2 regions of the Methylobacterium sp. CM6247 genome follow, and region 2 is predicted to be linked to the other one. Evidence: riboswitches for the same ligand, from Rfam matches in the RefSeq annotation. Region 2 holds a riboswitch; the other holds the start of a gene.

Region 1 (14,538 bases), 3.6 Mb from region 2:
CGATCATCAGCGACGACGGGAACGGCCAAGGCTGCGAGGCGTGGTAGGTCACCGCGCCGATCCTCAGCCCCGCCTCTTCGAGGGTCTCGCGGCGGACCGCGTCCTCGATGGTCTCGCCGGGCTCCAGGAAGCCGGCGAGGCAGGAATACATCCCCTCCTTGAAGCGCGGCGAGCGGCCGAGCAGACAGGTTTCTCCACGGCGGATCAGCATGATCACCACGGGATCGACGCGGGGGAAGTGATGGGTCTCGCAGGTCGAGCATTCGCGGCGGAAACCGCCGGCGGCGAAACGGGTGGCCGTTCCGCAATTGGCGCAGAAGCCGTGGCGGGCATGCCAGGCCAGGATGGATTTCGCCGTGGCGAGGAGGCCGAGTTCATGCGGCGCTACCGCATTCTCGGCGGCGAGGCTGCGCAGGTCGGTGGTGCGGAAGCCGGGATCGGACTCGTACCCGTCGGCGGACTCCGGCGAGACCGCGCAGGCGAAGACCGGAGCCCCGTCGAGGCGGCCGAGGAAGAGCGTGAGATCGGCGTGACAGGCACTCGCCGCCTGCCCGGAGGGGAGGAGCGCCGTATCGCCGGCAAGGACGATGCGGTCCCCCGCCACCAGCACGATCCGCGCATCCGGCGCGTCCGGCTTCGGCACGAGGTCGCTGCTCTCGGCCGAATGGCGGACGAGCCGGCTTTCCGCATAGCCGAGTTGGTCGAGGCGCGCACTCATCAGGCGGCCGCGAACAGGGCGCCGATGCGCTCGATCATCTGGGCGCGGGCGTGGTGCGGATAGGACTGGCGCGTGCCTACGCCCCAGACCGGCGAGGGCCAGGCCGGATCGGACAGGAAACGCCCGATCACATGGACATGGAGCTGCGGTACGACGTTGCCCAAGGCCGCGACGTTGACCTTGTCGGGCTTGGCGAGGGCCAGCATCACGCCGGTGGCGATCCGGATCTCGTCCATGAGGTCGCGCGCATCCTCCGCTGACAGGTCGGTGAGTTCGCTGGCACCCGCCCGGCGCGGCACCAGGATCAGCCAGGGAAACCGGGCGTCGTCCATCAGCAGGACACTGCACAAGGCGAGGTCGCCCACCGGCACGGTGTCGGCGACGAGGCGCGGGTCGAGGGTGAAATCGTTTGTCATCGCCGCTCAAGCTGGGATGCGTTGGGAATGCGGAGTTCTCGCCGGTTCGGCCTCGTAAGTCACGCGGGCGCGGGCCGCTCGGTGTCGAGGAAGCGGAACAGGGCCGGCGCGTTGGCATGCGCCACGTTGAAGCGCAGCCACGGGGTCGGCTCCTGATCGGCGCGGAACAGGTGTCCGGGGGCGAGCATGATGCCCTTCGCGGCGGCCCTTTGCGCGAGGCCGGCCGTGTCCGGATCGCCGCCGAAGCCGGCCCAGAGGAAGAGCCCGTTGGCGGGGCGGTGAAACAGCGACAGGCCCACCGAGAGCAGGGCCTCGGCCACAATCTTCTGCTCGGCGGCGAGCTTTTCGCGGAGCCGCGCGATGTGGAGGCGGTACTGGCCTTCCGTCAGGATCGAGTGGACGATGCTCTCGGAGATTTCCGAGCTCGTCAGGCTCGCCGCCATCTTCATGCGCAGGAGCCGCTGCGCATTCTCGGGGTTGCAGGCGAGATAGCCGACCCTCAGGGCGGGCGAGATGGTCTTCGAGAAGCTGCTGATGTGGATGACGCGCGCGAGCTGGTCGAGGCTGGCGATGCTGGGCGCCGTCTCCTCGACGAAGCTCGCATAGATGTCGTCCTCGACGATCTGGAAGTCGTGTTTCTCGGCGATGCGGAGGATCTGGTAGGCGGTGGCCGGCGAGCAGGACGTCCCGGTGGGGTTGTGGAAGCTCGTATTGGTGAAGAACAGCTTCGGCTTGTGCCGCTCCGCCAGTGCCTGGAGCGCGGGGATCGACGGCCCCTGGAGGGTCCGCTCGACGCCGACGATGGTCACCCCCATCGCGTGGAGCGAGGGGTAGAGGTTGCAATAGCCAGGATCGTCCACGAAGGCGACGTCGCCCGGCTGGAGGAAGGTCCGCATGGTCAAATCGAGGGCCTGGCTCGCCCCATGCGTCAGCAGGATCTGGTCCGGCTCGCACTCGATGTTGCGCTGGGCAAGGAGCAACTGGATCGCCCGGCGCAAGGGCGCGTGGCCGAGGGGATGCCCATAGCGCGAGACCAGCCGGTCGGGGCGCCGCGCCAGGGCCGCCAGGGCCTGCTTGATCCCGTCGGCGAACAGGTGGCTGTCGGGAAGCCAGCCGCAGCCGGCTTTGACGGTGAAAGCGTCCTCCTCGTAGACCCGCTGGAGCAGCCAGCCGGAATCCACCGAGATCTGCACGGGTTTCCGCCGGGGGACGACGGATTTGCGATCGAGCAGCCGGGCCGAGACGAAGTATCCGCTCGCGCGTCGGGCTTCGAGCAGGCCGTCCGCGACCAGCCGATTGTAGGCGTTCGAGACGGTGAGCGTGCTCACGCCGCACTGAACGGCCAGCTTGCGCACCGAGGGCAGTCGGGCGCCCGGCGCCACGCCTCCGCTGCGGATGCGCTCGGAGAAGGCCTCCACCAACTGGGCGACGAGGGGGGCGGTGCTGGCGGGGTCGAGGCTGATCATGGGCCGTCATCCACGGGCGAGGCCGGTCTCGGCGATCCGACTGTATGGGCGGGTGAACAGATACAGCTGCGCGTGCCAACCCGCCAACTGTCGATAGTCGGTGAGCCAGGGCCGGGCGATAACGCAGCGCGGCGAGGGTCGGGATCTTGCATCGCGGATCGGCGGAGAGACACATGGATCATGCGATCATCGATCAGGCGGCGGACCGGCAGCTCAATGTCGAGCCGTACTGGATGCCGTTCACGCCCAATCGCCATGTGAAGGCCGACCCGACGCCGCGCATCATCACCTCGGCGACGGGCGCCTATTACCGCACCGCCGAGGGGCGCGAGCTGTTCGACAGCCTGTCGGGCCTGTGGTGCTGCCCCCTCGGCCACGCCCAGCCGCGGATCGTCGAGGCCCTGCGCCGGCAGGCCGAGACCCTCGATTACTGTACCGCCTTCCAGATGACCAACCCTGTGACGCTGCGGCTGGCCGAGCGTATAGCCGACATGGCCCCGGACGGGCTGGACCGGGTGTTCTTCACCAACTCCGGCTCGGAGGCCGTCGATACCGCCCTCAAGATCGCCCTTGGTTATCACCGCCTGCGCGGCGAGGCCGGCCGCTTCCGCATGATCGGCCGCGAGAAGGGCTATCACGGCGTCGGCTTCGGCGGCATGTCGGTGGGCGGCATGGTGGCCAACCGCAAGATGTTCGCCACCGCCATGATCCAGGGCGTCGACCACCTGCGCCATACCCACGATTATGCCGAGATGGCGTTCTCGAAGGGCCAGCCGACTTGGGGCGCGCATTTCGCCGACGACCTCGAACGGATGGTGGCGCTCCACGATGCGGGCACGATCGCCTGCGTCATCGTCGAGCCGCTGCAGGGCTCGGCCGGGGTCATCGTGCCGCCGCTGGGCTATCTCCAGCGCCTGCGCGAAATCTGCACGCGCCATGGCATCCTGCTGATCTTCGACGAGGTGATCACCGGCTTCGGGCGGCTCGGCGCGCCCTTCGGCGCGGACCGCCTCGGTGTGATCCCGGACATGATCACCTTCGCCAAGGGCATCACCAACGGCATCGTGCCGATGGGCGGCGTCATCGTCCGCAAGGAGATCTACGACACGTTCATGACCGGGCCGGCCGCGGCGGTGGAGCTGTTCCACGGCTACACCTATTCGGGCCATCCCCTGGCGGCGGCCGTCGCCCATGCCTCCCTCGACCTGATGGAGGAGGGCGACCTCTTCGCCCGCGTGCGCGAGTTGGAGCCGATCCTCGAGGGGGCCGTCCACACGCTGCGCGACGAACCGGGCATCAAGGACATCCGCAATTTCGGCCTGACGGCGGCCGTCGATCTCGAACCGACACCGGGCCAGCCCGGCGCGCGCGCTCTGCGGATCTTCGAGCGCGGCCTGCGCGAAGGCATCCTCCTGCGCTTCACCGGCGACACCATCGCCATGGGCCCGCCCTTCATCTCGACCCAAGCCGAGATCACCGGCATGATCGAGATGCTGCGCGGTCTCATCCGCGCCGAAGCCTGACCGGCGGCCGGCGCACTCCCGATAGACGGCCCGTGACCCGTTCCATTCTCTTCAAAGGTTGAACCGACATGCCCCTGATGCGCTTCGATATCCTGGAAGGCCGCACCGATTCCGAACTGAAGACGCTCCTCGACGCCGCGCACGAGGCGATGCTGGAGGCGTTCAACGTTCCGCCGGGCGACCGCTACCAGATCGTCACCGAGCACAAGCCCTCGCGGATGATCGTCGAGGATACCGGGCTCGACATCCCGCGCACCAAGGACGTTGTGGTGGTCCAGATGATCACCCGGCCGCGCGGCAAAGAGAAGAAGCAGCTGTTCTACCGGCTGCTGACCGAGAAGCTCGAAGCCGCCTGCGGCATCGCCCCGGCCGACGTCATGGTCTCGACGGTGGAGAACACCGACGAGGATTGGTCCTTCGGCCACGGCCGGGCTCAGTTCCTCACCGGCGAACTCTGACAATCGTTTGAGTTCTTATTCTAGAGCTTAACCTCATCCTGAGGTGCCGCGTAGCGGCCTCGAAGGAGGCTTCCAGGGATCGGGAGACGACTGGAGGGCTCCTTCGAGGCCCTTTGCTCAAGCAAAGGGCGCCTCAGGATGAGGTGGTCTGCTGGGATGATCTGCTCTGGCACAAGCATCCGCTGGAAAACCCGATCAAACAGGCCCTGGGCGGGTTTCGCAACGAGGGTCGCCGCTTCTGCGGCCTGAAACCTGCGACACGCCATAGGGACTGAGCGAGGTGACGTGTTGGCCCGCCAATGCGAACCCGCTCGGGGCGACAAGCTCATTCCGGACCCTAACCCCGACCCTCTACGGAACGCCGACCATGCATGTCCTGATCCTCGGTGGCGGTGTCGTCGGCGTCACTTCGGCCTATTACCTGGCCAAAGCCGGCCATCGGGTCACCGTGCTGGAGCGCCAGCCGGCGGCGGGGCTCGAGACGAGTTTCGCCAATGCCGGCCAGGTCTCGCCGGGATATTCGGCACCCTGGGCGGCGCCCGGCATTCCCCTCAAGGCGATGAAGTGGCTGATGATGCGCCACCGGCCCCTCGTGGTCTGGCCGAGCTTCGAGCCGCGTTTCTACGGCTGGCTTGCCCGGATGCTGGCGAATTGCACGGAGGAAGCCTACCAGCGCAACAAGGGCCGGATGGTGCGTCTGGCCGAATACAGCCGCGACGTGCTGCGCGACCTGCGCGCCGAGACCGGCATCGCCTACGACCATCGCGAGCAGGGCACGCTCCAGCTGTTTCGGACCGCCAAGCAACTCGATCATGTCGGCGACGACACCCATGTCCTCGATGCTTACGGCGTTCCCTACGCGGTGCTGGACCCTGCCGGCTGCATCATGGCCGAGCCGGCCCTGGCGCGGGTGGCCGGGACCTTCGTCGGCGGCCTGCGGCTCCCCGGCGACGAGACCGGCGACGCCCACCTCTTCACCCAGCGGCTCGCCGCACTCTGCGAAGACCTCGGTGTGGTCTTCCGCTACGGCACGGCCATCACAGGCCTGCGCAGCGAAGGCGACCGGATCAGCGGCGTGGCGACGGCAGCGGGCGAGGTGCTGACCGCCGACGCCTATGTGGCGGCCATGGGCAGCTACACCCCGGCTCTGCTCCGGCCCTTCGGCATCGACCTGCCGATCTATCCGGTGAAGGGGTATTCCCTCACCCTGCCGGTCACCAATATCGACGCCGCCCCGGTCTCGACGGTGATGGACGAGACCTACAAGGTCGCGATCACCCGGCTCGGCGACCGCATCCGGGTCGGCGGCACCGCCGAGCTCGCCGGTTTCAGCGCGGTCCTGCGGGGACCGCGCCGGGAAACCCTAGTCCGCTCCGTCGGTGATCTGTTCCCGGCGGGCGGCGATCTCTCGCAGGCCACGTTCTGGACCGGCCTGCGGCCGATGACGCCGGACGGCACGCCCATCGTCGGCGGAACGCGCCTGTCGAACCTCTACACTAATACCGGCCACGGCACCCTGGGCTGGACCATGGCCTGCGGCTCGGGCCGGGTGCTGGCCGATCTTATCTCCGGCCGCACGCCGGACATCGCCACCCCGGACCTCGCCGTCAGCCGCTACGCACGCGGAGCCTGACAACGGGGTAATGCCCTCTCGCGCCGGGCGCGAGAGGGTGAGGCGAGGCGGCCTATTCGGCCGCGTCGACGTAGAGCTTGCCGCCCTCGGCCTGGAACTCGGCGGATTTGGCCGCCATTCCCGCCTCGCGTTCGGCCTGGCTCATGGGCGTCGCCTCGCCCAACACCTGACCTGCCGCCTCCATCGCCAGCACCTCGGCGCGCAGATCCTGCGTGATCTTCATCGAGCAGAATTTGGGGCCGCACATCGAGCAGAAATGCGCGACCTTGTGGGCGTCCTTTGGCAGGGTCTCGTCGTGGTAGGCGCGCGCCGTGTCGGGATCGAGCGACAGGTTGAACTGGTCCTCCCAGCGGAAGTCGAACCGGGCGCGTGACAGGGCGTCGTCGCGCAGCTGCGCCGCCGGATGGCCCTTGGCGAGATCGGCGGCATGGGCCGCGATCTTGTAGGTGATGACGCCTTCCTTGACGTCGTCGCGGTTGGGCAGGCCGAGATGCTCCTTCGGGGTGACGTAGCAGAGCATGGCGCAGCCGAACCAGCCGATCATGGCGGCGCCGATGCCCGACGTGATGTGGTCGTAGCCCGGTGCGATATCGGTGGTCAGCGGGCCGAGGGTGTAGAACGGCGCCTCGCCGCACTCCTCCAGCTGCTTTTCCATGTTCACCTTGATCTTGTGCATCGGCACGTGGCCGGGGCCCTCGATCATGGTCTGGCAGCCCTTGTCCCAGGCGATCTTCGTCAGCTCGCCGAGGGTCTCGAGTTCCGCAAACTGCGCCGCGTCGTTGGCATCCGCGATGGAGCCAGGGCGCAGGCCGTCGCCCAGCGAGAACGAGACGTCGTAGGCCCTCATGATGTCGCAGATCTCGTCGAACCGCTCGTAGAGGAACGATTCCCGGTGACCGGCGAGGCACCAGCGCGCCATGATCGAGCCGCCTCGGCTGACAATGCCGGTGACCCGGCGCGCGGTGAGCGGCACATGGGCGAGGCGGACGCCCGCATGGATGGTGAAGTAATCGATGCCCTGCTCGGCCTGCTCGATGAGGGTATCCTTGAAGACCTCCCAGTCGAGCTTCAGCGGATCGCCGCCGACCTTCTCCAGCGCCTGGTAGATCGGCACGGTGCCGATGGGCACGGGCGAGTTGCGCACGATCCACGAGCGGATGTTGTGGATGTTTCGACCAGTGGAGAGGTCCATCACCGTGTCGGCGCCCCAGCGGGTCGCCCAGACCAGTTTCTCCACCTCTTCCGCTGCCGACGAGGTCACGGCCGAATTGCCGATATTGGCGTTGATCTTGACGAGGAAGTTGCGGCCGATCGCCATCGGCTCCACCTCGGGGTGGTTGATGTTGGCCGGGATGATGGCGCGGCCGCGCGCCACCTCGTCGCGCACGAATTCGGGGGTGATGAAAGCGGGGAGCGAGGCACCGAAGCTGTTGCCGTCGGCCAGCGCGGTCTGCGCGCCTTCCAGCATCGTCTCGCGGGCGAGGTTTTCGCGGTGGGCGACGTAGATCATCTCCTCGGTGATGATCCCGGCTTTGGCGAACTCGTACTGCGTCACCATCTGGCCGGGGCCGGCCTTGCGGATCTGGCGCGTCGCCGGACAGGGGGCGACGAGCTTGTCCTCCGGCACGAAGCCGTTGTCCTCGGGCTTGACCGCGCGCGGCGTGATCGTGGCATAGCCGCGCTTGGCGATCCACGGGTCGCGCAGCAGGGGCAGGCCGGCATTCAGGTCGATCCGGGCATCGGTCTCGGTATAGGGGCCAGACGGATCGTAGACCCGCACCGGCGCCTCCTTCGGATCACTCAACGTGACCTCGCGGAACGGCACCCGGATGTCGTCACGGCCAGCCACGCTCGCATAGACCTTGCGCGAGCCCATGATCGGGCCGGTGGTCACCGCTTGCGGCTGCCCCTTGGCGGGTTCTTGTCCGGAAAGGTCTTTGGGAAGGACGGGTGCGTTCATATCGGATTCGCTCCTGGCGTGGGAGGCGATCCGGTTCGCAACGGTACGTCAGGACGACGGGCACCCGCTCGTTTGGAGCAGACAACCCAAGCGTAGTTCCCGTCCCTCCGCCGGTATGAGCCGGATCAGGTTCAAGGGTCAGGGCTGCGGCCCTATCTCAGCCCCCTGAACGGGGCCCCCCTCGGAACGATTCGAAAGTCTGCGTTCGCTGCGCCTTTGTCAATCGTCGGGAGGAACATCCTCGCCGAAGTGAATCGTCGCTCGCCGTGCCGACCGGATCGCGGGTCTTTCGATCCAGGCTTTTATCCGTCCGTTGACCGTGGTCTCGGATTTAATCCGCGAGGACTGATCTTTATTGGCGTGACTTTCGCCGGACGTTAAAACGGCCGCACACAATGGAGCCATCCCGATCTGCAACGCGTTGTCGATCCTAATGTCCCTTGACGATCAGGCTGGTGTTCCATGAACAAGCTTATTCTCGCATCCGCCGCCTTTCTTGGCGCGGTCGCATTCCTTCCGGCAACGGCTGACGCCCGTGAGGGCGGTGGACTGGGTGCCTTCGGTGGCGGTGGCGGTGGTATGAGCCGTGGCGGTGGTGGTGGCGGTATGAGCCGCGGCGGCGGCGGAGGCGGACTCGGTGCCTTTGGCGGCGGTGGAGGTATGAGCCGCGGTGGCGGTGGCGGTGGCGGTCTCGGCGCCTTCGGTGGTGGCGGCGGTCAGGGAATGGGCGGTGGACGCGGGCACGGCGGTATCGCCCAAGGGTCGAATGTCGGCGGCGGTGGTTTCCACCGGGGCGGCGGCTTCAGCCGAGGCGGGTACGGTTACAACCGCGGCTATGGCTACAACCGCGGCTATGGCCGGGGCTACGGCTATGGCGGGCTCGGCCTCGGACTGGGCCTCGGTCTGGCGGGCGCCGGGATCGGCTATGGCTATGGCAGCGGGTACTACGGCAACGGCTACGACAACGGATATTACGGCGGCGGCTATGCCCCGGCCTATTATGGTGGCGCCGTCGAGGTTCAGCAGGATGTCGGCGGGTCCGATCAGGATGTGGCCTACTGCATCCAGCGCTTCCGCTCCTACGATCAGCGGTCGGGCACCTATCTCGGCAATGACGGCCTGCGTCATCGCTGCCCGCAGTAAGGCCCATCGTCCGGGCGCGATCGCCTGAACCTCATCAATTCGAGAAGCCCCGCAGCCCCCGCCGCGGGGCTTCGTCGCGTTCGGGGGGAAGCCGTTCGCTCGGCAGGGGAGGGACGACGTGGAAGCCCAAGGCCCTGTCCCCGGCATCCTGAACCCGTGTCCACGTCCGAAACGGCGCATCTTCCGGTGCCGGGCGGCATGGCGTAACGCCCTGTCATGATGGCTTCCAGTCCTCTCCTCGCTCCCGACGACATCGCCCATGTCATTCAGATCGCGCTCGCGCCCGCCTTCCTGCTGACGGCGCTGGCAACGCTGCTCAACGTTTTCTCCACGCGCCTCGGGCGGGTGGCCGACCGGGTTGATGACGCCGCCGACCGGTTGCAGAAGGCGGATGCGGACGAAGCCGCCCACCTGTCGTATCAGCTGGCCTATCTGCGCCGGCGCTCCTTCATGCTCGACGTGGCGGTGGTCCTCGCCTCGCTCGGCAGCATCATGACCGGCATCGCGGTGTTGACGCTGTTCGTGGGGGCCTTGCGCGATGCCGCCACGGCCTCCGTCCTGTTCGGCTGCTTCGGAATCGCCCTGGTCTGCACGGTGGCGGCCATCGTCGCCTTCCTCATCGAGATCCTGATGGCGGGTCGCCGCGTCCGGGACGAAGTCGACCGCCAGACGGTGGAGGCCTCGGACCGTAAAGCGGGCGGACCCGAGATCCCCCACCGGTCACCTCGACCGGGGCGGTCCTGACTAAGTGTCTCTCACAAAACTCCCGCTGCGCTGTCGTGCCTGGAGCGAGAACCGGCCGTGATGGGGAGTTTTGTGAGGCAAGCTAAGCAGATTCAGCAAAAGTGGTCACCGGTTTTGCGTTCAAAAACCTGCGACGTGTCAAAGACCTAAGCGAGGTGAAGCGTTGGCTTGCCAATGCGAACCTGCTTAGGGCCGGCGACCTCACGCCTCGGCGGGCGCGTCGCCGTGCGTGTCGAGCCAGCGCACGGCGCCGCTGAGGTCGAAGCCCCGCTCCCGGCCATAGGCCAGGAGGTCCTCGCGGCGCAGACGCCCCGCCAGCACTTCGGACAAGGCCCACAGGGTGAGCGAGCGCGTGCCGCCGCGGCAGTGGGCGAGGACCGGGCCGGGTGCGCCCTCCACGGCCTCGCGGAACCGCGCGATGTCCTCACGGGTGATGCCGGGGCCGGTGACGGGAAGGTGGAGATAGGCGAGACCCGCCGCCTCGGCCGCCGCCGCTTCGGCCTCGCTGCCCAACTGGCCCGGCTCCTCGCCTTCGGGGCGGTTGTTGATGAGTAGGGCAAAGCCCTTCGTGGACAGGTCCGCGATCTCCGCCTCGTTCGGCTGGCCGGAGACCGACAGGCGGGGCTCGATGGGGGTGATCGTCATGTGGCCTCTCTCGTTGGCTGCCTTCGGGCCGTGCGGCTTCCGCTTGCCGGGGGAGGGCGCTCTGCCGGGGGCAAACGGGGCATGTTCATTCCACCGCACGGCCCGCCTTGAACCCGGGATGGGTCTCGTCCGTTTCCGGTCTGATCCTCAACCCGCCTTCAGGATGACCACCATGGCCGATGCAAGACAGATCGTCGACGCGCTCGTGCGCTCACGCAAGGGCGGGATCGCCGCCACGGCCGCCCTCGGTGGGCTCGCCCTCGTCGCGGGCCTGGCCCTTCGAGCACTCCGTCCTTCCCATGAGCCCGAAACTCCCGATCTCAGCCAAGTCGGCGAGGACGAGGCCCGCATCATGCTGCGCGCCATGGTGGCCGCGACCTTGGCCGACGGCATCGTGGACACGCAGGAGCGCCAGCGCCTCGACGAGGCGGTAGAGGCGGCCGGTATTGACAAGGATGGCCGCGCCTGGCTCGAAAAGGAGCTGGCCGACCCGGCCGAGATCGACGAACTCGCCGAACGCGTGGATTCGCCGGAGAAGGGTGCCCGCCTCTATGCGGCAGCGCGTCTGGCCATCGATGCCGATACGCTGCAGGAGCGGGAGTTCCTGAAGCGATTGGCCGAGGCCCTGGACGTCTCGCAGGACGTGGCGGCGAGGGTCGATGCCGGGCTCGAAAATGCCTGACGGAGAGCGATGTCGCGGGAGTTGACGCGCTCCGTACCGGCCCGATGGGGAAGTGCTACTTCCCCATCCATTCGTGCCCGGCCACCAGCGCCTCAACCGATCGGGTCCAGGTGCCGGGCTGGTCGGTGGCGCCGGTGCCGAGTGCCCGCTGGACCATGACGCTGTCGCTCCAGCGGCCGTACTTGTAGCCCACCGCCGGCAACAGGCCGACACGGACGAAGCCGCAGGTCTCGTGGAGCCGCAGGGACGCTTCGTTCTGCGCGTCGATATAGCCGATCATCTGGCGGTAGCCGCCGGCGGCGCAGGCCTCGATCAAAGCCGGCAGCAGGCGTCGCCCGATGCCGGCGTTCAGGTGCTCGTGATGAACGTAGATCGAGTGCTTGAGCGTGTAGCGATAGGCCGGGCGCTTCCGGAACGGGACAGCGTAAGCGTAGCCCGCCACCACCCCATCGCGGTCGGCCACAAGATGCGGCAGACGCCTCTTGCGCATGGCCTTGCGGCGGCGCTTGAGGTCGTCGGGATGGAGCGGATCCGCTTCGAAATCCCCCACATCACCTACGCCCCGCCGAATATGGTGGGCGTAGATTGCCACCATGGCCGGCACGTCCGCATCCGAGGAGGGCCGGATGATGACCCCGGTATCGGAGGCGGCGGGGGGCCCTTCCGGATTCACGGGCGATTCTCGCGCATGACATAGGTGTAGAAGCGGATGGTCCCATCGGGATCGACGTTGCGGAACACGCCCTGAATCTCGGCCTCGAAGCCCGGGAACAGGTTCGCGGAGCGCTCGAACATCTTGAAGTAGTCCAGCATGGGTTTCGCCCGTTCGTCCAGTCGTTCGCCCGGCAGCACCGTGCCGATGCCCGGCGGGTAGACCAGAAGCAAGGTCGTCGCCACGCGACCTTCCGCTTCCGCGATCGGCACGTAATCGACGTTGTTGCGGGTGAGCTGCTGCACCGCCTCCTTCGGAGTCATGACCATCTCGGGCAGGTGGCCGGGTTCGAACTGCTTGCGTTGAAGGGTGCTGGTGCCGTGCTCGCGGTGGAAGGCGTGGAAATCCGCGCAGAGGTCGCGCAGGCGTACGCCCTTGTAGCGGTTCGGCCGGCGCCGGACGAATTCCGGCATGGCATCCTCGAGCGGCACATTCTCGTCATGCAGGCGCTTGAAGGCCACGAGGCCGGAGATGAGCGTGCCGGCCTTGGAGGATTCGACGCCCGGCGTCAGCAGGAAGAGGAGCGAGTTGAGGTCGTTCTTCTCCGGCACGATGCGGTTTTCGCGCAGGTACTGGGCCACGATGGGCGCGGGCACGCCGTGCTCGGCATATTCCCCCGTGCGCCGGTCGAAGCCGGGGGTGAGCACGGTGAGCTTGTTCGGGTCGGTCATGGCGTAGTTCGGCGCCACATGGTTGAAGCCGTGCCAGGCGGCACCGGGGGTCAGCTCCCAGTATTTCGCGTCGCTGGCGAGCTCGTCCGTCGAGACGCTCTCCCACGGCACCTTGCCCTCCGGGCCCTTCACCGTGTCCGGCACGAAGGGGTCGAAGAACCAGCGGCGCAGAGGATCGCCCTCCTTCTCCTCGAATTCGCGGCGGATGGCACGGACCTTCTTGCGCCATTCGATGCCGAGCCGGATCGTGTCGTCCCACAGGACGACGCCCGAGCGGCCCTTCATCATCTGCGCGCCGACATCGAGCGAGGCGAAGAGCGGGTAGAACGGCGAGGTCGAGGCGTGGACGAGGAAGGTCTCGTTGAAGCGCCGGTGCTCGATGCGCCGGGTCTGGCCGCGGATATGGCTGTCCTTGGTGTGGATCTGCGAGGCCTGGGAGAAGCTCGCCAGCTGCTTGTGGGTCGATTGCGTGGCGATGATGCCCGGCGAGGTCTCGTCGAGGCCCTTCAGTCCCATGGCGAAGCGACCGGCGAAGAGCGGGTGGAACTTCATGAAGCCCGCCCAGGCCTCGTCGAAGAGGATGTAGTCACAGAGATGCCCGATCTTCTCGAGGATCATCTGCGCGTTGTAGATGGTGCCGTCATAGGTGCACTGCTCCACCACCGCCACGCGGAACGGGCGCTCGCGCTTCCAGGCTTCCTTGTCGGTGATGAGGGGGTTGGTGCGGATCTTCTCACGGATGGCCGCCTCGTCGAGGGCCTCGTGATACATCGGACCGATCAGGCCGAAGCAGTTGCGGTCGGTCTCCAGGAAGACCGGGACCGCGCCGCCGAGGAACAGGGCGCCGTGATGGGCCGCCTTGTGGTTGTTGCGGTCGAACAGGACGAGGTCGCCCTCCGCCACCAGGGCCGAGAGCACGATCTTGTTGGAGGCCGAGGTGCCGTTGAGGACGAAATAGGTTTTTTCGGCCCCGAAGATGACGGCGGCTTCTTTCTGCGCCTTCAAGGCCGGGCCTTCGTGGACCAGAAGGTCGCCGAGATCGAGCACGGAATTGTCGAGGTCGTCGCGGAACACGGCCTCGCCGAGATGCTCCACGAAGATACGCCCGATCGGCGAGCGGTTGTAGAAGATGCCGCCGTTATGGCCGGGGCAGGTCCAGAGCTGGTTGCCCTGCTCGGCATAGTCCACCAGCGCGCCGAAGAACGGCGTCTTCAGGGTCTCGGCATATTGCTTCACGCGGCTCACCAGGCCGCGGGCGATGTAGTCCGGGGTCTCTTCGGCCAGGAAGATGTAGCCGTCGATGAAGTCGAGCACTTCGACGGGGATGTCCTCCAGGCGCTTGCGACGGACCATGATGACGATGGGCATTTCGAGCCCGCGCTTCCGCATCAGGTTGATGAGGGCCGCCGCCTTGCCGTCGAGGCCGCGCTTGCCCCAATCCACCACCATGCAGCCGATGGCGGCATCGGTCTGGACCGCGATGGCTGCGTCCTCCACGCGGCGGGCGCGGACCACTTCGAAGCCGAGCTTCTCCACAGAGCCGATGATCTGCTGGACGCGCACGCCCTCGAGGTCGTCCGGGTCGAAGTTAGGCGCGCACATGAGCACGGTGAAGCGGCGAAAGAAGTCCATGCGGGGGAAGGCTCCGGTGGTCGGATGAATCGGGGGTGTGTGGGCGCGTTCGCGTTCGGGATCAACCAGGCCGGCCGGCGAGATTGAGCCGGCGGATGACGACATAGACGGCCAGCGCCGCGAGCGCGCCGATGA
Region 2 (14,538 bases):
CTATAAGAAGCTGCGCAAGCTCCAGAACGAGCATGCCGATCTGAAGGCGGGTGGCGGAACGCAGACCTCCGCTCAGAGTCAAAAGCAGTCCGACCTCAAGGATACCGTCGTCGCCGACGTGAAGTCGCTGTCACTCAACTCGAACCGCATCGAAGCGCTCGTCGAGCAGCTTTACGACATCAACAAGCGCCTCATCAGCCATGAGGGTCGCCTCATGCGTTATGCCGAGAGCCACGGCGTCGCCCGCGACGAGTTCCTACGCCACTACCAGGGCTGGGAGCTCGATCCGAATTGGATGGAGCGTGTCGGCAAGCTCGGTGGCAAGGGCTGGAAGAACCTTGTCGAGAAGGGCGCCAAGCAGGTTGCCGATCTGCGTGAGCAGATCCTTACGCTCGCGTCGGAGACCGGCTTGGAGATCGGCGAATACCGCAAGATCGTCAACATGGTTCAGAAGGGCGAGCGCGAAGCCCGTCAGGCCAAGAAGGAGATGATCGAGGCCAACCTCCGTCTCGTGATTTCCATCGCTAAGAAATACACCAACCGCGGCCTGCAGTTCCTGGACCTGATCCAGGAGGGCAATATCGGCCTGATGAAGGCCGTCGATAAGTTCGAGTATCGCCGCGGCTACAAGTTCTCGACCTATGCCACGTGGTGGATCAGGCAGGCGATCACCCGCTCCATCGCCGATCAGGCGCGCACCATCCGCATTCCGGTGCACATGATCGAGACGATCAACAAGATTGTCCGGACCTCGCGCCAGATGCTGCACGAGATTGGCCGCGAACCGACTCCCGAGGAGCTGGCCGAGAAGCTGGCCATGCCTTTGGAGAAAGTCCGGAAAGTCCTGAAGATCGCCAAGGAGCCGATCTCCCTCGAAACGCCTATCGGCGACGAGGAGGATTCGCATCTCGGCGATTTCATTGAGGACAAGAACGTCGTTCTGCCGATCGATGCGGCGATCCAGTCGAACCTGCGCGAGACTACCACTCGCGTGCTGGCCTCGCTGACGCCGCGCGAGGAGCGTGTGCTGCGCATGCGCTTCGGCATCGGTATGAATACCGACCACACCCTCGAAGAGGTCGGTCAGCAATTCTCTGTCACGCGTGAGCGTATCCGTCAGATCGAAGCCAAGGCGCTGCGGAAGCTGAAGCACCCGAGCCGCTCCAGGAAGTTGCGAAGCTTCTTGGACAACTGAGGTCGGATCGTTCCGCGTTTCAGGCGACGATCATCTTTCAGAATCTAGAATGGCGCATCCCTCGGTGCGCCATTCTCGTTCAGGGCCTATGACCCGTAAATAAGGGACGCGACGGCTCGTCGGCCTTAGCCACCTACGCGTCAATAGCTTGCCGCACGCGATGGGTCGAAGCCGCGCTTGCGCGAATAGATACTTTCTGCATCCGGCATGATGGCTCCCGCCATAGGATTTACGGGATTGGTGGCCCTGGGCTTTTGCCGAGATGCGTCCGTTCCACAGCCATTGCACAAGGACGCGATAGCCCGTTCACCGCGCCGGGCGATCCGTTCATTGAAGGTTGCCTGGCGCCGGCTGCTGGTTTCGTTCGATTCGGAGAAGCTCGATGTTGTCCGAGCATGAGCCTCGTCGCCTGGTGCAGCCTGCGCGCGGGATGGCGTGTTCGCGGCCGGAAGCGATACAGGCTCGGCCTTTGCCACCCCGGTACACGTCATGGCGATCACGAGGGCGACAACGCGATGTGCGAAAGGCATGGGCTGATCCGATGGTAGAGATAGAAAATTGGCGTCACGATCGGCCGGTGATGGCCAATTCCATATTACCGTGGCACCAATAGGACGACATTTTCGTGGGAACTCGTGACGAACTTGACGGCACCTGTTGTCGCCCCGCCCACTCCGACCCACTTTGGCATCATGCTCGATCTTAGTCCGCCCCATCCTCCGCCGACTGCCGATGCAGACGGGTCGGAGGCGAATGACGTACCGTTCGGGTCGCTGCAGGAGAGTGTCGCCCTCAGGGATTGGCTTTTGAGCGAGGGGGCTCGTCTGCCGCAGGCGGATGATCTTCTGGCCGGGATGTCTGAGCGGTTGATCGCTCTCGGTGTCCCTGTCGATCGCGCATCGACCGCCATCGACACGTTGCACTCCGAGTATTCAGGCGTGGGTCGTTTTTGGACGCGCGAGACTGGCTCGACGGTCCGCTTGTTCCCGCACGGCGATGCATCCGACCGTGCCTATCGAGATAGTCCGTTCTTCACCGTCCACGAGACCGGTGAATGGCTCATCGTCGATCTGAATGACACGAAGGATCTACGGTACTCGATCATTCCCGAACTCAAGGCCGAAGGTTACACTCACTATATCGTTGCGCCGTTGTTCTTTACCAATGGCACGCGTAACGGCATCACCTTCGCAACTCGCGCGGTCGGCGGCTTTCGAGACGAAGACATCGCGATCCTCCGTTTCGTCATGCCCACGCTGGCGGCAGTGATGGAGATGCGGATCGTCAACAAGACGCTGGATCAGGTTCTACGAATTTATGTCGGTGACGAGCCTCACCGAGCTATTCTCTCCGGTGATATCCGCCGGGGGCAAGTCAAGCGTATTCGATCTGCGATTTTTTTTGCAGATATGCGTGACTACACCCAGATTTCGGCAAATATGACACCAGAGGAGGCTGTGGACCTCCTCAATATCTTCTTCGATTGCCTTGTGCCGGCCGTCGAGCGCGAAGGTGGCGAAGTGTTGAAATACCTCGGCGATGGGCTGCTGGCGATCTTCCGCGAACGCGGCGACGACCTTGGCGGAGCCGCTAAAGGCGCACTCATCGCAGCGCGAACTGCCCTAGCCGCACTCGACGAGGCAAATGCCATTGGTCGGTTCGCTCAACCCGTCGTTGCGGGTATCGCCCTCCACCATGGCGAGGCGGCCTATGGAAATGTCGGATCGGGCGCCCGGCTCGACTTCACCGTCATCGGCCGCGATGTGAACCTTGCAAGCCGCCTCGCGCGCCTGAACAAGACGCTTGGAGAGCCGCTTCTCATGTCGAAACCGTTCGTCGATTTCCTCTGGGATGAGTCGGAAGCTCTCGGCGAACACGACCTCGATGGATTCGCCGAACCAATGGGCGTCTATCGGCCAGGGAGAACACCTGTGCCCGTCTGACACGGGTTCTTGTATCCTGAGGCGCCCCTGGGGATTGACCGAGGCGCGATCGTTACCCACATTATGGGCGTTCCAGGGAGATCCCCGTCAAGGGGCTGAGAAACCGATGAGCTTGGGCCATGAGCCCGGGCGGCGCGGAAATCCTTTGAACCTGAACCGGCTCATACCGGCGTAGGGATTGGACCGCGGGTTTCTCTCGAAGGGAGCTCGGCACGCTTCGGATCGGAGCTGAAGGACACCAATCTTTGCGAAGCATCGCGGAGGTTGTTTTTGGACGTCTCAGCTAACCCGACCATCGGTTCCCGCAGAGCGACGGGTATCGTCATTGATAGCAACGCGTTGCCAACCCGAAGCGATGTCGTCGTTGTGGGCGCCGGATTGATCGGTCTCTCTTGTGCGTGGCGTCTGGCTCAAGCCAGGCTGAGCGTCACGGTTATCGAGCGCGACACCGTCGGCGTCGGCGCGAGCCTCGCCGCAACGGGGATGCTGGCACCGGCTGCGGAGCATGAGCCGGGTTCGGATCCTCTACTGCCTCTGGCGCTTGAGAGCCTGGCACGCTGGCCGGGCTTTCGCGACGAACTCCAGGCCGCCTCGGGTATCGGCATCGACTACCGGGAGGAGGGGACTCTCGTCGTAGCCATCGGTCGCGATGAGGTCGACCGCCTTCGATTTCGGCACGACCTGCAGATCCGGTCCGGACTTTCCGCCCGCTGGTTGCCGGGGTCGGAGGTTCGTGCTTTGGAGCCTACCCTATGCCCCTCCGTGACGGCTGGTCTGTTCTGCCCTGACGACCATCAGGTCGATCCACGTCTCGTGATGGCCGGGCTCACCCGCGCAGTTGAGGCCGCCGGTGTCACCATCGTCGAGCACTGCGCAGTGGAGGCGCTCGATTGGGTAGGCGACCGGGTCTGCGGTGCTGCCACGTCTCGCGGGCATATCTCGGCGGCAACCCTGATCCTTGCAACCGGTGCCTGGAGTGGCGACGCCAGCCTTCTTACCGGTGAACTCGCTTTGCCGGTGAGACCCTTGCGGGGTCAATCTCTGGCGCTGAAGACTACAACACGGACCGGCAATCTCTCGCACATGGTCTGGACCGAGCAGGTCCATATGGCCCCGAAGGCAGATGGCCATCTCATCATAGGCGCTACGGTCGAGGATTGCGGCTTCGTCCCCGGCGTCACCGCCGGTGGTCTTTATGCGTTGTTAGAGGGAGCGCGTCGGGTTCTACCCGGCATCGAGGAGATGGAGGTTGAGGCGGTCTGGAGTGGTTTTCGGCCAACCTCCGATGACGATGCGCCGATCATCGATACTCTGGCTCCTGGCCTCGTGGTCGCCACCGGGCATCACCGCAACGGCTATCTTCTCGCTCCAGCCACGGCCGATTGCGTGGCCGAGCTCGTTACCACCGGCGCGTTGCCCGATATCGCAAGCAGTTTCGGTCTCGCTCGATTCCACCGATCTGTGCAGCGCGAGAGGAGGGCCTTCGCATGAAGATCAGCATCAACGGACAGCCTCGCGAGATCGAGGCCGGGGATGTGTCGGCGCTCTTCCGGCTCGAGGCGGAGCAGACCGGAATTGAGAGCCCGCAGGGCATTGCCATCGCGGTGAACGGCACGGTCATTCGCCGGCGGGATTGGGAGACGACCGCCATCACGGAAGGCGACAAGGTCGAGATCGTGCGTGCCATGCAGGGCGGATAGCCGGAGGACAATCATCATGAACGGACGTACGATCGAAACTACTGCGGACGATGCATTGGTCATCGCCGGCGTGGCCTTGAGCTCCCGCCTTTTCATCGGCACTGCTGGTTATCCAACGCAGAGCATCATGGTCGATGCGATCGAAGCATCCGGTGCAGAGGTCGTCACCGCCTCGATTCGCCGCGTCTCGCTGCAAGGCCACGGTTCGGATACTGTGCGGCGCCTGAAGGGCTATCGTTTCCTGCCCAATACTGCCGGCTGCGAGACTGCTCGCGATGCGATTATGACCGCCGATCTCGCCCGTGAAGCCCTCGATACGAACTGGATAAAGGTCGAAGTCATCGGTGACCGGGAAACGCTCTACCCGGACGTGTCCGAATTGCTGGCCGCTTGTCGCCATCTCGTCGATGATGGGTTCGTCGTCCTGCCCTATTGCAATGACGACCCCGTCGTATGTCAGCGGCTTGCTGATATTGGCTGCGCGGCGGTGATGCCGATGGGCTCCCTGATTGGCTCTGGTATGGGGGTCGCCAACCCCGCTAATCTCGAACTGATCTGTCGGCGGGCCAGTGTGCCGGTCATTGTCGATGCCGGAATCGGCACCGCTTCCGATGCTGTGGTCGCCATGGAGCTCGGCGCGGCGGGCTGTCTTCTCAATACCGCTGTGGCCAAAGCGGACGATCCGGTTCGCATGGCTCGCGCCATGCGTCATGCGGTCGAGGCCGGTCGCCTCGCCCATCTTGCTGGCCGAATCCCTAAGCGAGGCCGCGCCGATCCGTCGAGCCCGCAGCTCGGTCTCGTGGGCTCGTGACGCCGAAACCATCAGGTCTACTCGTCGTAACGGACCAGACGGGGAGTGACATCCCGTTGGTTGAAAGGGTCGAGGCGGCCCTTGCCGGCGGTGTCCGCTGGATCTGGTTCAGGGACCGCGATCTCGACGCGGCCTCTCGCCAATCCCTTGCCGAAGACCTGATCATCCCGGTGCGCAGGATGGGTGCCGCTTTCATTGTAGGTGGAGACGCGGCGCTCGCCTGTGCGATCGGAGCAGACGGTGTTCATCTCAGTGGTGGCGCCAAGCGAGAGGATATCCTTTCGGCAAAGCAACAACTTCCATCCGTATGCCTGATTGGCATCTCGGCCCATTCTCCAGCCGAGATCGACAGGGCCGCCGAGCTGGGCGTGGACTATGCGACCCTTAGCCCAATTTTCGAGACGCAAAGCAAGCCGGGATACGGGCCCGCACTCGGGCCGGCTGCGCTCCAATCTGATCGTAGGCGTGAGATACCGGTTTTTGCCCTAGGGGGAATCAGCCCGCTGAATACCCGCGCCTGCCGCAATGCCGGCTTTGCCGGAATTGCGATCATGGGCGGGGTCATGAGGGCCAAGGATCCGGAGGGGGCGGTGCGTGCCTATCGCGAAGCCTGGGACGGTCCGGGCTAGCGCGGGGCAGGCCCGTAGGGAGGACGTGGGATAGCCCGGTGCGCCGCGCGCAGAGCGGCCGACCACCGCTCCCGGAGATCGTGGAAATATGACTCTCCTGCCTCGATCCGATGGCTCACCTCAAGGTCGAGGGCATCGCGTCGGCACACGGCGATATCGATCGGCAAACCCACACCCAGATTCGAACGCATCGTCGAATCCATGGAAACGAGGCCCACCTTCAGGGCGTCATAGAGGTCCGTCTCGAACTTCACGGCCCGATCGAGGATGGGCTTGCCGTATTTATGCTCACCAATCTGAAGGAACGGTGCGTCGGTGCTGCACTCGATGAAGTTTCCGGCCGAGTAGATGAGAAACAGGCGCATCGGCTCATTGCCGATCTGACCGCCGAACAGCAGCGAGATGGAGAATCGCAGGTTCGCTGCCTCGAACCCGGCCTTCTCGATGGCACGCACACGGCGGATCGCCTTGCCGATGAGCTGGGCCGCCTGAAACATCGTCGTGGTTTCGGTGATCTTCAGTGTAGGTTCGCCGTCATCGCCAGAGACGCCCTCGGCCAACATGCTGAGTACCGACTGCGTCACAGATAGATTGCCAGCCGAGGCCAGCATCATCACCCGTTCGCCCGGCACGTTGAAATGATGCAGCTTGCGATAGGTCGAGATGTCGTCGAGTCCCGCATTCGTGCGGGTATCGGCAACCATCACGAGTCCTTCCTCGACGAGGAGCCCGACGCAATAGGTCATGATACCGATACCCCCGATGGCCCGAGAATCTCGAGCCATGCCTCACGATGCGACAGATTAAACCTGGACGGCGGCTTGGACCTGTTCGACGCGAAGCTTTACTTCGAGCGTTTCAGTCCCGCCACCCATCCGACTGCCTCTGATCGGGGCCGCACCCAAATAATCCAGCCCGATGGCGACACGGATATGCGCCTCGGTCGTAGCGATACCATTTGCAGGGTCGAAACCTACCCATCCAAGGCCGGGCACCAGGGCTTCCGCCCAAGCATGCCCCGCTCCCTGGTCCTCCCCGCCTTCGGCGTGGAAGAAATAGCCCGAGACGTAGCGAGCAGGAATCTCGAGATGTCGCGCGGCCGCGATGAAAATATGGGCGAGATCCTGGCATACGCCCTTTCCGGCGGCGAAGGATTGCGCAGCGGTGGTGCTGGCGCTGGCCGGACCCGGCTCGAACGCGACCGTGTCGAAGACAGCGGCAAGGAGGCGGTGGAGGCAGGGGAGCACTGAGGAATCCCCTTCGTCGACCACGCTTTTAGCAAAAGCCTGAAGCTCGGTATTGGCCACCGCCAAATCGGAATCGCGCAGGTAGAAAACGTCTGGAAGGCGTTCCACCGTGCCGCGGACTATCCCATGCATCTCGTTGGTGTCGACTTCGCCGGTCACCCGGATGGTCAGGGCATCCGCAGGCTCGTCCGCCGTGAACCAGTGCGTGACATTACCGAAGCCGTCCTCGCGCTCGCTGACCCGCCCATCCACAGACGGCTCGATCCGCCAGCGGCGGACGTATTGCCCGTCATGGTCACGCGGACGAAGACGCAGGAGTTGGATCAGGCCGCGAGCGGGCTGCTCGTAAGTGTAGTTGGTCTCATGGAAAACGCGGATGCGCATGGACGTCTCTTGCAGAGCTCAGGATTCGACGGAACCCTACACCAGATATTGTTCGATGACGGCCGCGCCGAGGCGATTGTTCTCGACGATGAAAGCGGTGACAAACTCGTGTAGCCCCGACCGGAAGACCCGGTCGATATTCTCGCTTTCAAGGCGTGCTAGAGTGTTGCTCGCCAACCGCTGACTAGCCCCACGCCTGCCATAGGCGTCGGCGATGAGATCGAGATGCTCCACCAGCATTCCGTAGCAATTGGTCAGGGAGCGCGGCATCTGCCGGTTCAGGATGAGCAGGTCGGCCACTAGAAGCGGTTTGACGCTTTCACGGTAAACCCAATGATAAGCGTTGAAAGCCGAAACCTCTCGCAGGATCGTAGTCCATTGGAAATAATCGAGGCTTCCACCGACTTTCTCAGTGGCCGGCAGAAGAATGCGGTACTTCACATCGAGGATACGGGCGGTATTGTCCGCCCGCTCAATGGCGGTGCCGAGTCTTGTGAACCAATAGGCGTCGTTCCGTAGCATCGTACGATAGGCTGAGCCGTCGAACGCGAGGGACACTCCTTTCACCCATTCGAGGAAACGGCTGAACTCATCGCGAGTAAGGTCACGACCTTCGTAGTTGCGCAGTTCGAGCCAAGCACCGTTGATCGCGTCCCACATTTCCGTGGTCAGCGCCGTACGAACCGACCTGGCGTTCTCGCGCGCCGTCTCGATGCAGGAGCGGATCGAAGAAGGGTTGTGCGGCGAGAAAGCCAGGAAGTTGCACACGGTCGCTTCGTTGACGCTGTCATAAAGCGTCTTGAACACTTCCGGGTCTCCCGCCGAAGCCAGTGCCGACGCCCATTCGTTGGTCTCGCCACCGCCGTAGCTCGACGGCAGGGCCGCGAGCCGGTGAGCCGCATCGAGGATGCGAGCCACGAATTCGGCCCGCTCGGCGTAGCGCGAGAGCCAGTAAAGATTGTCGGCGGTCCGGGACAGCATGGGTTTCCGTTAAGGCGATAGACGAGAAAACGATCCACCTCTCGCGCGAGGTGAGTTCGAACGTGATGTCAGGCGTCGAGTACCCAAGTGTCTTTGGTGCCACCGCCCTGGCTCGAATTGACGACGAGCGACCCTTCCTTGAGGGCAACACGTGTCAGACCGCCGGGAACGATCCTGATCTCGTCGGAGCCGCATAACACGAACGGTCTCAGATCGACGTGGCGCGGTGCGACGCCGGATGCAACGAATGTCGGGCAAGTTGACAGTGCAAGCGTCGGCTGCGCGATGAACCCATCCGGTGAATGGCGGAGCTTGCGCCCGAAATCTTCGATCTCCCGCTTCGTGGCATGCGGACCGACCAGCATGCCGTAGCCCCCCGACCCGTTGACTTCCTTCACGACGAGATCGGCCAGATTATCCATCACGTAGGAGAAGGCCTCCTTTTCGCGGCACCGGTATGTCGGCACGTTGTGAAGGATGGGCTCCTCGCCGGTGAAGAATTTCACGATCTCCGGCATGTAGCTGTAGACCGCCTTGTCGTCCGCGATACCGGTGCCGACCGCGTTGGCAAGGGTTACCGTCCCGCGCTCATAGGCATTCATGAGGCCGGGCACACCGAGAACCGAATCGGGGCGAAACACCAGGGGGTCGAGGAAATCATCGTCCAGGCGGCGGTAGATGACATCGACTCGGCGCGGGCCTTCCGTGGTGCGCATGTAGACGACGTCGTCCTTGGTGAAGAGGTCAGATGCCTCCACCAAATCGACGCCAAGCTTGTCGGCCAGGAAGGAGTGTTCGTAGAAAGCCGAATTGTAGCGACCGGGGGTGAGCAATACGACGGAGGGATCTCGGGTCGCCGTCTGCGGGGCCAGGCTGCGTAGGGTCGCGAGCAGGGAATCCGGATAATTCTCCACCGGCGCCACGCGATGGCGCGAAAACAATTCGGGGAAGAGCCGCAGCATCACTTCCCGGTTCTCCAGCATGTAGGAGACGCCGGACGGCGTGCGGGCATTGTCCTCGAGCACGAAGAAGTCGTTCTCGCCGGTACGGACGATATCGATACCGGCGATGTGCACATAGAGATCGTGCGGGACTTTGAAGGCCCGCATCTCCATCCGGTAGTGCGGATTGCGATAGACCAGATCAGCTGGAATGATCCCGGCTTTGATGCATTCCTGCGCGCCATAGATGTCGCTGAGGAAGGCATTGATCGCCGTGACACGCTGTTTCAGCCCGCGCTCCAGGAAGCTCCATTCCGGCTTGGTGATAACCCGTGGGATGATGTCGAAAGGGATCAGTCGCTCAGTGGATTCGTTTGCACCGTAAACGGCGAAAGTGATGCCGATCCGCCGAAACAACATTTCGGCTTGGCTACGACGCGTATTGAAATGCTCGGGCGGAGTCGTGTCGAGCCAGGATTTCAGACTGTCATAGGCTTCTCGTACCGCGGAATCGCCCATTGCGGCGCCGGGTATCCCATTCATCTCGTCGAACGCAGCGAGCGCCATTCGCGCCTCCCCTTTTATCTCGGCATCGTCGCAAGAGGCGCGCCACCGGGTCGATGTGCACGTTACATCAGGCCGACGTTGTCTCCCGATCGCCGTCCGCCAAACGATCCGCCTAATCCTAACGTCAGAGTAGCACGTTCAGATCAGCTTCAACCCTTTCAGACTCGCGTGTCCATCGCGTCCGAGAATGACATGGTCGTGGACGATAATTCCCAGTGGATCGAGGATTCCAACAATCTCGCGCGTCATCTTGATATCCGCCGCCGACGGTGTCGGATCACCGGATGGGTGATTGTGGGCAAGGATGATGGCGGTGGCCGAGAGTTCGAGGGCGCGGCGGGCGACTTCACGTGGATAGACCGGAGTATGGTCGACGGTGCCCCGACCTTGAACTTCGTCGGCGATGAGGTGGTTGCGTTTGTCCAGGAACAGCACGCGGAACTGCTCGCGCGGCGAAAAGGCCATGGTCGCGCGGCAATACTCGAGGAGTGCAGCCCAGGAGGACAGCAAGGGGCGCGCGGCGATGGCACCCCGAGCGAGGCGATGGCCGGCCGCCTCGATCAGCTTGATATCGGCGATCACGCCCTGGCTGACGCCGTCCACCTCCGCGAGGCGGTTCGGCTCTGCGCTCACGACTTCCGCGAAACTGCCGAACCGTCGAATCAAAGCCTTTGCCAGGGGCTTTACGTCCCGCCGCGGGATCGCTCGAAAGAGAACGAGTTCGAGCAGCTCATAGTCGGGCAGAGCATCGGCGCCGGCTTGGGCGAATCGGGCCCTCAACCGGTCGCGATGTCCGAGATAATGCGGTTCCAGCGATCCTGTGGTCTCGCTCGCCGATGCGACGGGGAGGCGCGTCATCGTGTTGCCTCCGGATCACTCGCTTTCAGGCAGATGGATTGATTGGCTGATGCAGGCCTTTGGGTGAGAAGGTGAACACTTCGACCCCGGTTTCCGTCACGGCTACGGTGTGCTCGAACTGAGCCGAGAGCGATCGATCTCGGGTTACGGCCGTCCAGCCGTCCGAGAGAACCTTCACCGCCGGCCTACCGAGATTGATCATGGGTTCGACCGTGAAGAATTGTCCGGGCTGGAAGGCTACGTCGTAGCTCGGCTCGACATAATGCAGGATGGTCGGGGCATCGTGATAGGTGCGACCCAGACCGTGCCCGCAGAAATCTCGCACCACCGAGCAGCGCTCCGCTTCGGCATAGGCCTGGATCGCGCGGCCGATATCCGTAGTCGAGCCTCCCGGTTTGATCGCCGCAATGCCACGCATGAGGCATTCGTGGGTGATCTCGCACAGGCGTGCCGCCTTACGCGGCACTTCGCCGACATAGGCCATGCGGCTGCTATCCCCGTGCCATCCGTCGACGATCAAACAGATGTCGAGATTGACGATATCGCCCTCGCGCAAGGGCTTGTCGTTGGGGATCCCATGACAGACGACGTGGTTGATCGATGTGCAGATCGATTTCGGGTAGCCTCGATAGAGTAGCGAGGCCGGGTAAGCGCCGTTATCCATCGCGAATTCGTAGGCGAGGCGGTCGAGCGCTTCCGTGGTCACACCCGGCGCCGTGGCTTCCATCAGCACGTCGAGGGCTTCTGCCGTCAGGCGACCGGCCTTGCGCATGCCTTCGAACCCTTCGGGACCGTGAATCGGCGGCCGAGGCGCGCGGCGTCCGCCTTCGACAACGGCCTGTTCGTTCTGGGTCATGACAAGCGTGGTTTCGTAAAAGCAGCGATGAGAACCATCTATCTACGGCGGCATGCGCTGGAGGCCAACCCTCGACTGTAGGCGGTTTTGCCGGCAGCGACGGCTTTTCCGGTTTCGTGTTCGGTGAAGGCAATCCGCCGCCGGCTTTTTGCTGGGCCTGGGGAATCGTCCACGCTAGGCTTCACGCCGCCGAGGGGCTAGAGAATGCCTGCGACGGAGCAATGTTGCCCGGTCGGGGTCACCTCGGCGGGCCGGAGGCAGGATCGGGCGATGGCTGACAAGGCGGTGCCGCATTTCCACAACGACCTGGGAGTCGCCCTCATCGAAGTGGGCTCGAAGGAGTTCATGTGCATCGGCGCCAAGCCGCCCTTCGATCATCCGCACGTGTTCCTCGATATGGGGAGCGATGACGAGATCATCTGCCAGTACTGCTCGACGCTTTACCGCTACCGCGCGACCCTCAAAGCTGGGACTGCCGATCCGGCCGCCGCCGTCTGGGATGACCACGGGGCGAAGGCGGCCTGATCGCGTAGCGTTTCGTAGCGACGAGACCCGCAGGTGTCCGACGATTCTCATGGCGTTCGAATCCCTTCAGTCAGGACTGGCCTTTCTGTAGCTATCGTCGGCGCGGGCATTGGAGGCCTGACTGCCGCTCTCGCTCTCGATGCCGCCGGGCATGAAGTGACGCTCGTCGAGCGGAGGACGGGGTTCAGTGAGGTCGGGGCTGGCCTGCAGCTCTCTCCGAATGCGAGCCGCGTTCTCATTGGGTTGGGCCTCGGTGCGGCCCTTCGCAGGGCGGCGAGCGAACCGCCAAGGGTCGTGGTGCGTGCCCTCGGGACGGGTCGCGAGATCGGCGGTGTCGAACTCGGTGCCGATCTGCGCAGTCGCCATGGCGCCCCCTATTATGTCATCCACCGGGCCGATCTGCAGACGCTCCTTCTCGATGCCGTCCGTAGCCGGCCGGGAATCCGGTTGCTTATGGGGCGGGATGTGCGAGGGCTGGCCGAGTCGGCCTCCTCCGTCGAACTGACACTGGAAAGCGGGCAGGGTTCGAAAACCGACACGCTGGCGGTCGATCTTGTGGTTGGCGCCGACGGTGTGCGATCCACGCTGCGAGGCCATTTCGACGGAAAGCCCTTGCGGTCCTGCGGCGAGGCTGCCTGGCGGGCGACGATACCGATCGATTCCGCCCCGCCGGAACTACAGGGCGACGAGACCGGTCTTTGGCTCGGGCGTCGACGGCACGTCGTGCATTACCCGATCCAGGGTGGACGGAGCATCAACATCGTGGCGGTCGTGCCCGAACGCATCGGCAGCGAGGGTTGGGGCCAGCTCGGCGAGACTGCGGTCCTGCGAGCGCAGTTTCCGGACGCGACCCCTGTTCTTGCCGAGCTTCTGACCGCACCTGATTCCTGGCTGGTCTGGTCGCTCGTCGACCGGCCGACGGCGCGACCAATGGCGCGGGGGCGGGTGGCCCTGCTAGGCGATGCGGCCCATCCCGTCCTACCGTTCCTGGCTCAGGGCGCAGCGCTCGCCATTGAGGACGCAGCCGTCCTCGCCGTGACGCTGCGAGCCGATGACGTAGCGGGATCGATGGTGGCCTACGCGAAACGACGCGTGCCTCGTACCAAGCGTGTGCAAGCGGCGGCACGCGGCAACGGCCGGACCTATCATGCCGGGGCGCTCCTCGGTTTTGCCCGTAATACCGTGATGCGCCGGCTCGGTCCCACCGGAATGGGCCGCCGCTACGACTGGCTCTACGGCTGGGCGCCTTGATCTCGGAGCCTCGCCTCGTTACCGCTGATCTCGCAATGCGGACGTGGCGAAACCGGTAGACGCACGAGACTTAAAATCTTGCGGCTGAAAGGCTGTGCGGGTTCGAGTCCCGCCGTCCGCACCATCACCCGCTTCGAAGCGCGATGGCCTGAAACGTGCTGAGCCGATCCGGTCATTGATCGTACCGCGCGGCGACCGATCTATCGCCTGCGGGACGAGCCCTCTACGTTCCTGACAGCAGGTGGCTTCGCATCAGCGAGGGAAGGATCTGCCATGACCGAACTTCACCCGGAAGTCGCAGCCGTCACTGAGCGCGTGGTGACGCGCTCCAAGGCGAGCCGGCGCGCCTATCTCGACCTGATCGCCCGCGAACGCGACGGCGGCGTGCACCGGCCGATGCTCAATTGCGGCAACCTCGCCCATGGCTTCGCGGCCTCTGGCGAGGACAAGCCGGCGATCAAGGCCGGCCGGGGCATGAATATCGGCATCGTCACCGCCTATAACGACATGCTCTCTGCGCATCAGCCCTATGGCCGCTACCCTGAGCAGATGAAGTTGTTTGCCCGCGAGGTCGGGGCAACGGCGCAAGTTGCAGGCGGGGTCCCCGCCATGTGCGACGGCGTAACCCAGGGGCAGCGCGGCATGGAACT

The links. A riboswitch is a leader RNA that binds a small molecule or an ion and turns the genes downstream of it on or off. The one in region 2 is predicted to bind thiamine pyrophosphate.
Region 1: another riboswitch for thiamine pyrophosphate. It lies ahead of thiC (phosphomethylpyrimidine synthase ThiC); the one in region 2 lies ahead of thiO (glycine oxidase ThiO).

Annotation. Positions count from the first base shown of each region.
Region 1 covers NZ_JBTXKX010000003.1:1,724,343-1,738,880, reverse strand. The annotation lists gene nudC (NAD(+) diphosphatase) at 1-718, opposite strand, end outside; gene ACYQOP_RS08975 (HIT domain-containing protein) at 718-1,134, opposite strand; gene ACYQOP_RS08970 (aminotransferase-like domain-containing protein) at 1,194-2,600, opposite strand; gene aptA (omega-aminotransferase AptA) at 2,774-4,123, shown strand; gene ACYQOP_RS08960 (tautomerase family protein) at 4,192-4,581, shown strand; gene ACYQOP_RS08955 (D-amino acid dehydrogenase) at 4,949-6,214, shown strand; gene thiC (phosphomethylpyrimidine synthase ThiC) at 6,267-8,174, opposite strand; TPP riboswitch at 8,260-8,366, opposite strand; gene ACYQOP_RS08945 (BA14K family protein) at 8,637-9,317, shown strand; gene ACYQOP_RS08940 (DUF2721 domain-containing protein) at 9,534-10,061, shown strand; gene ACYQOP_RS08935 (protein tyrosine phosphatase family protein) at 10,263-10,706, opposite strand; gene ACYQOP_RS08930 (DUF533 domain-containing protein) at 10,879-11,388, shown strand; gene ACYQOP_RS08925 (GNAT family N-acetyltransferase) at 11,444-12,061, opposite strand; gene ACYQOP_RS08920 (Orn/Lys/Arg family decarboxylase) at 12,058-14,403, opposite strand; gene ACYQOP_RS08915 (CorA family divalent cation transporter) at 14,465-14,538, opposite strand, start outside.
Region 2 covers NZ_JBTXKX010000003.1:5,333,338-5,347,875, reverse strand. The annotation lists gene rpoD (RNA polymerase sigma factor RpoD) at 1-1,195, shown strand, start outside; gene ACYQOP_RS26350 (hypothetical protein) at 1,336-1,686, opposite strand; gene ACYQOP_RS26345 (adenylate/guanylate cyclase domain-containing protein) at 1,888-3,138, shown strand; TPP riboswitch at 3,204-3,334, shown strand; gene thiO (glycine oxidase ThiO) at 3,403-4,629, shown strand; gene thiS (sulfur carrier protein ThiS) at 4,626-4,838, shown strand; gene thiG (thiazole synthase) at 4,855-5,649, shown strand; gene ACYQOP_RS26325 (thiamine phosphate synthase) at 5,646-6,278, shown strand; gene ACYQOP_RS26320 (hypothetical protein) at 6,275-7,024, opposite strand; gene ACYQOP_RS26315 (transglutaminase family protein) at 7,082-7,909, opposite strand; gene ACYQOP_RS26310 (alpha-E domain-containing protein) at 7,946-8,890, opposite strand; gene ACYQOP_RS26305 (circularly permuted type 2 ATP-grasp protein) at 8,959-10,398, opposite strand; gene radC (RadC family protein) at 10,537-11,256, opposite strand; gene map (type I methionyl aminopeptidase) at 11,282-12,112, opposite strand; gene ACYQOP_RS26290 (zinc-finger domain-containing protein) at 12,383-12,637, shown strand; gene ACYQOP_RS26285 (FAD-dependent oxidoreductase) at 12,698-13,888, shown strand; tRNA gene ACYQOP_RS26280 (tRNA-Leu) at 13,926-14,012, shown strand; gene edd (phosphogluconate dehydratase) at 14,162-14,538, shown strand, end outside.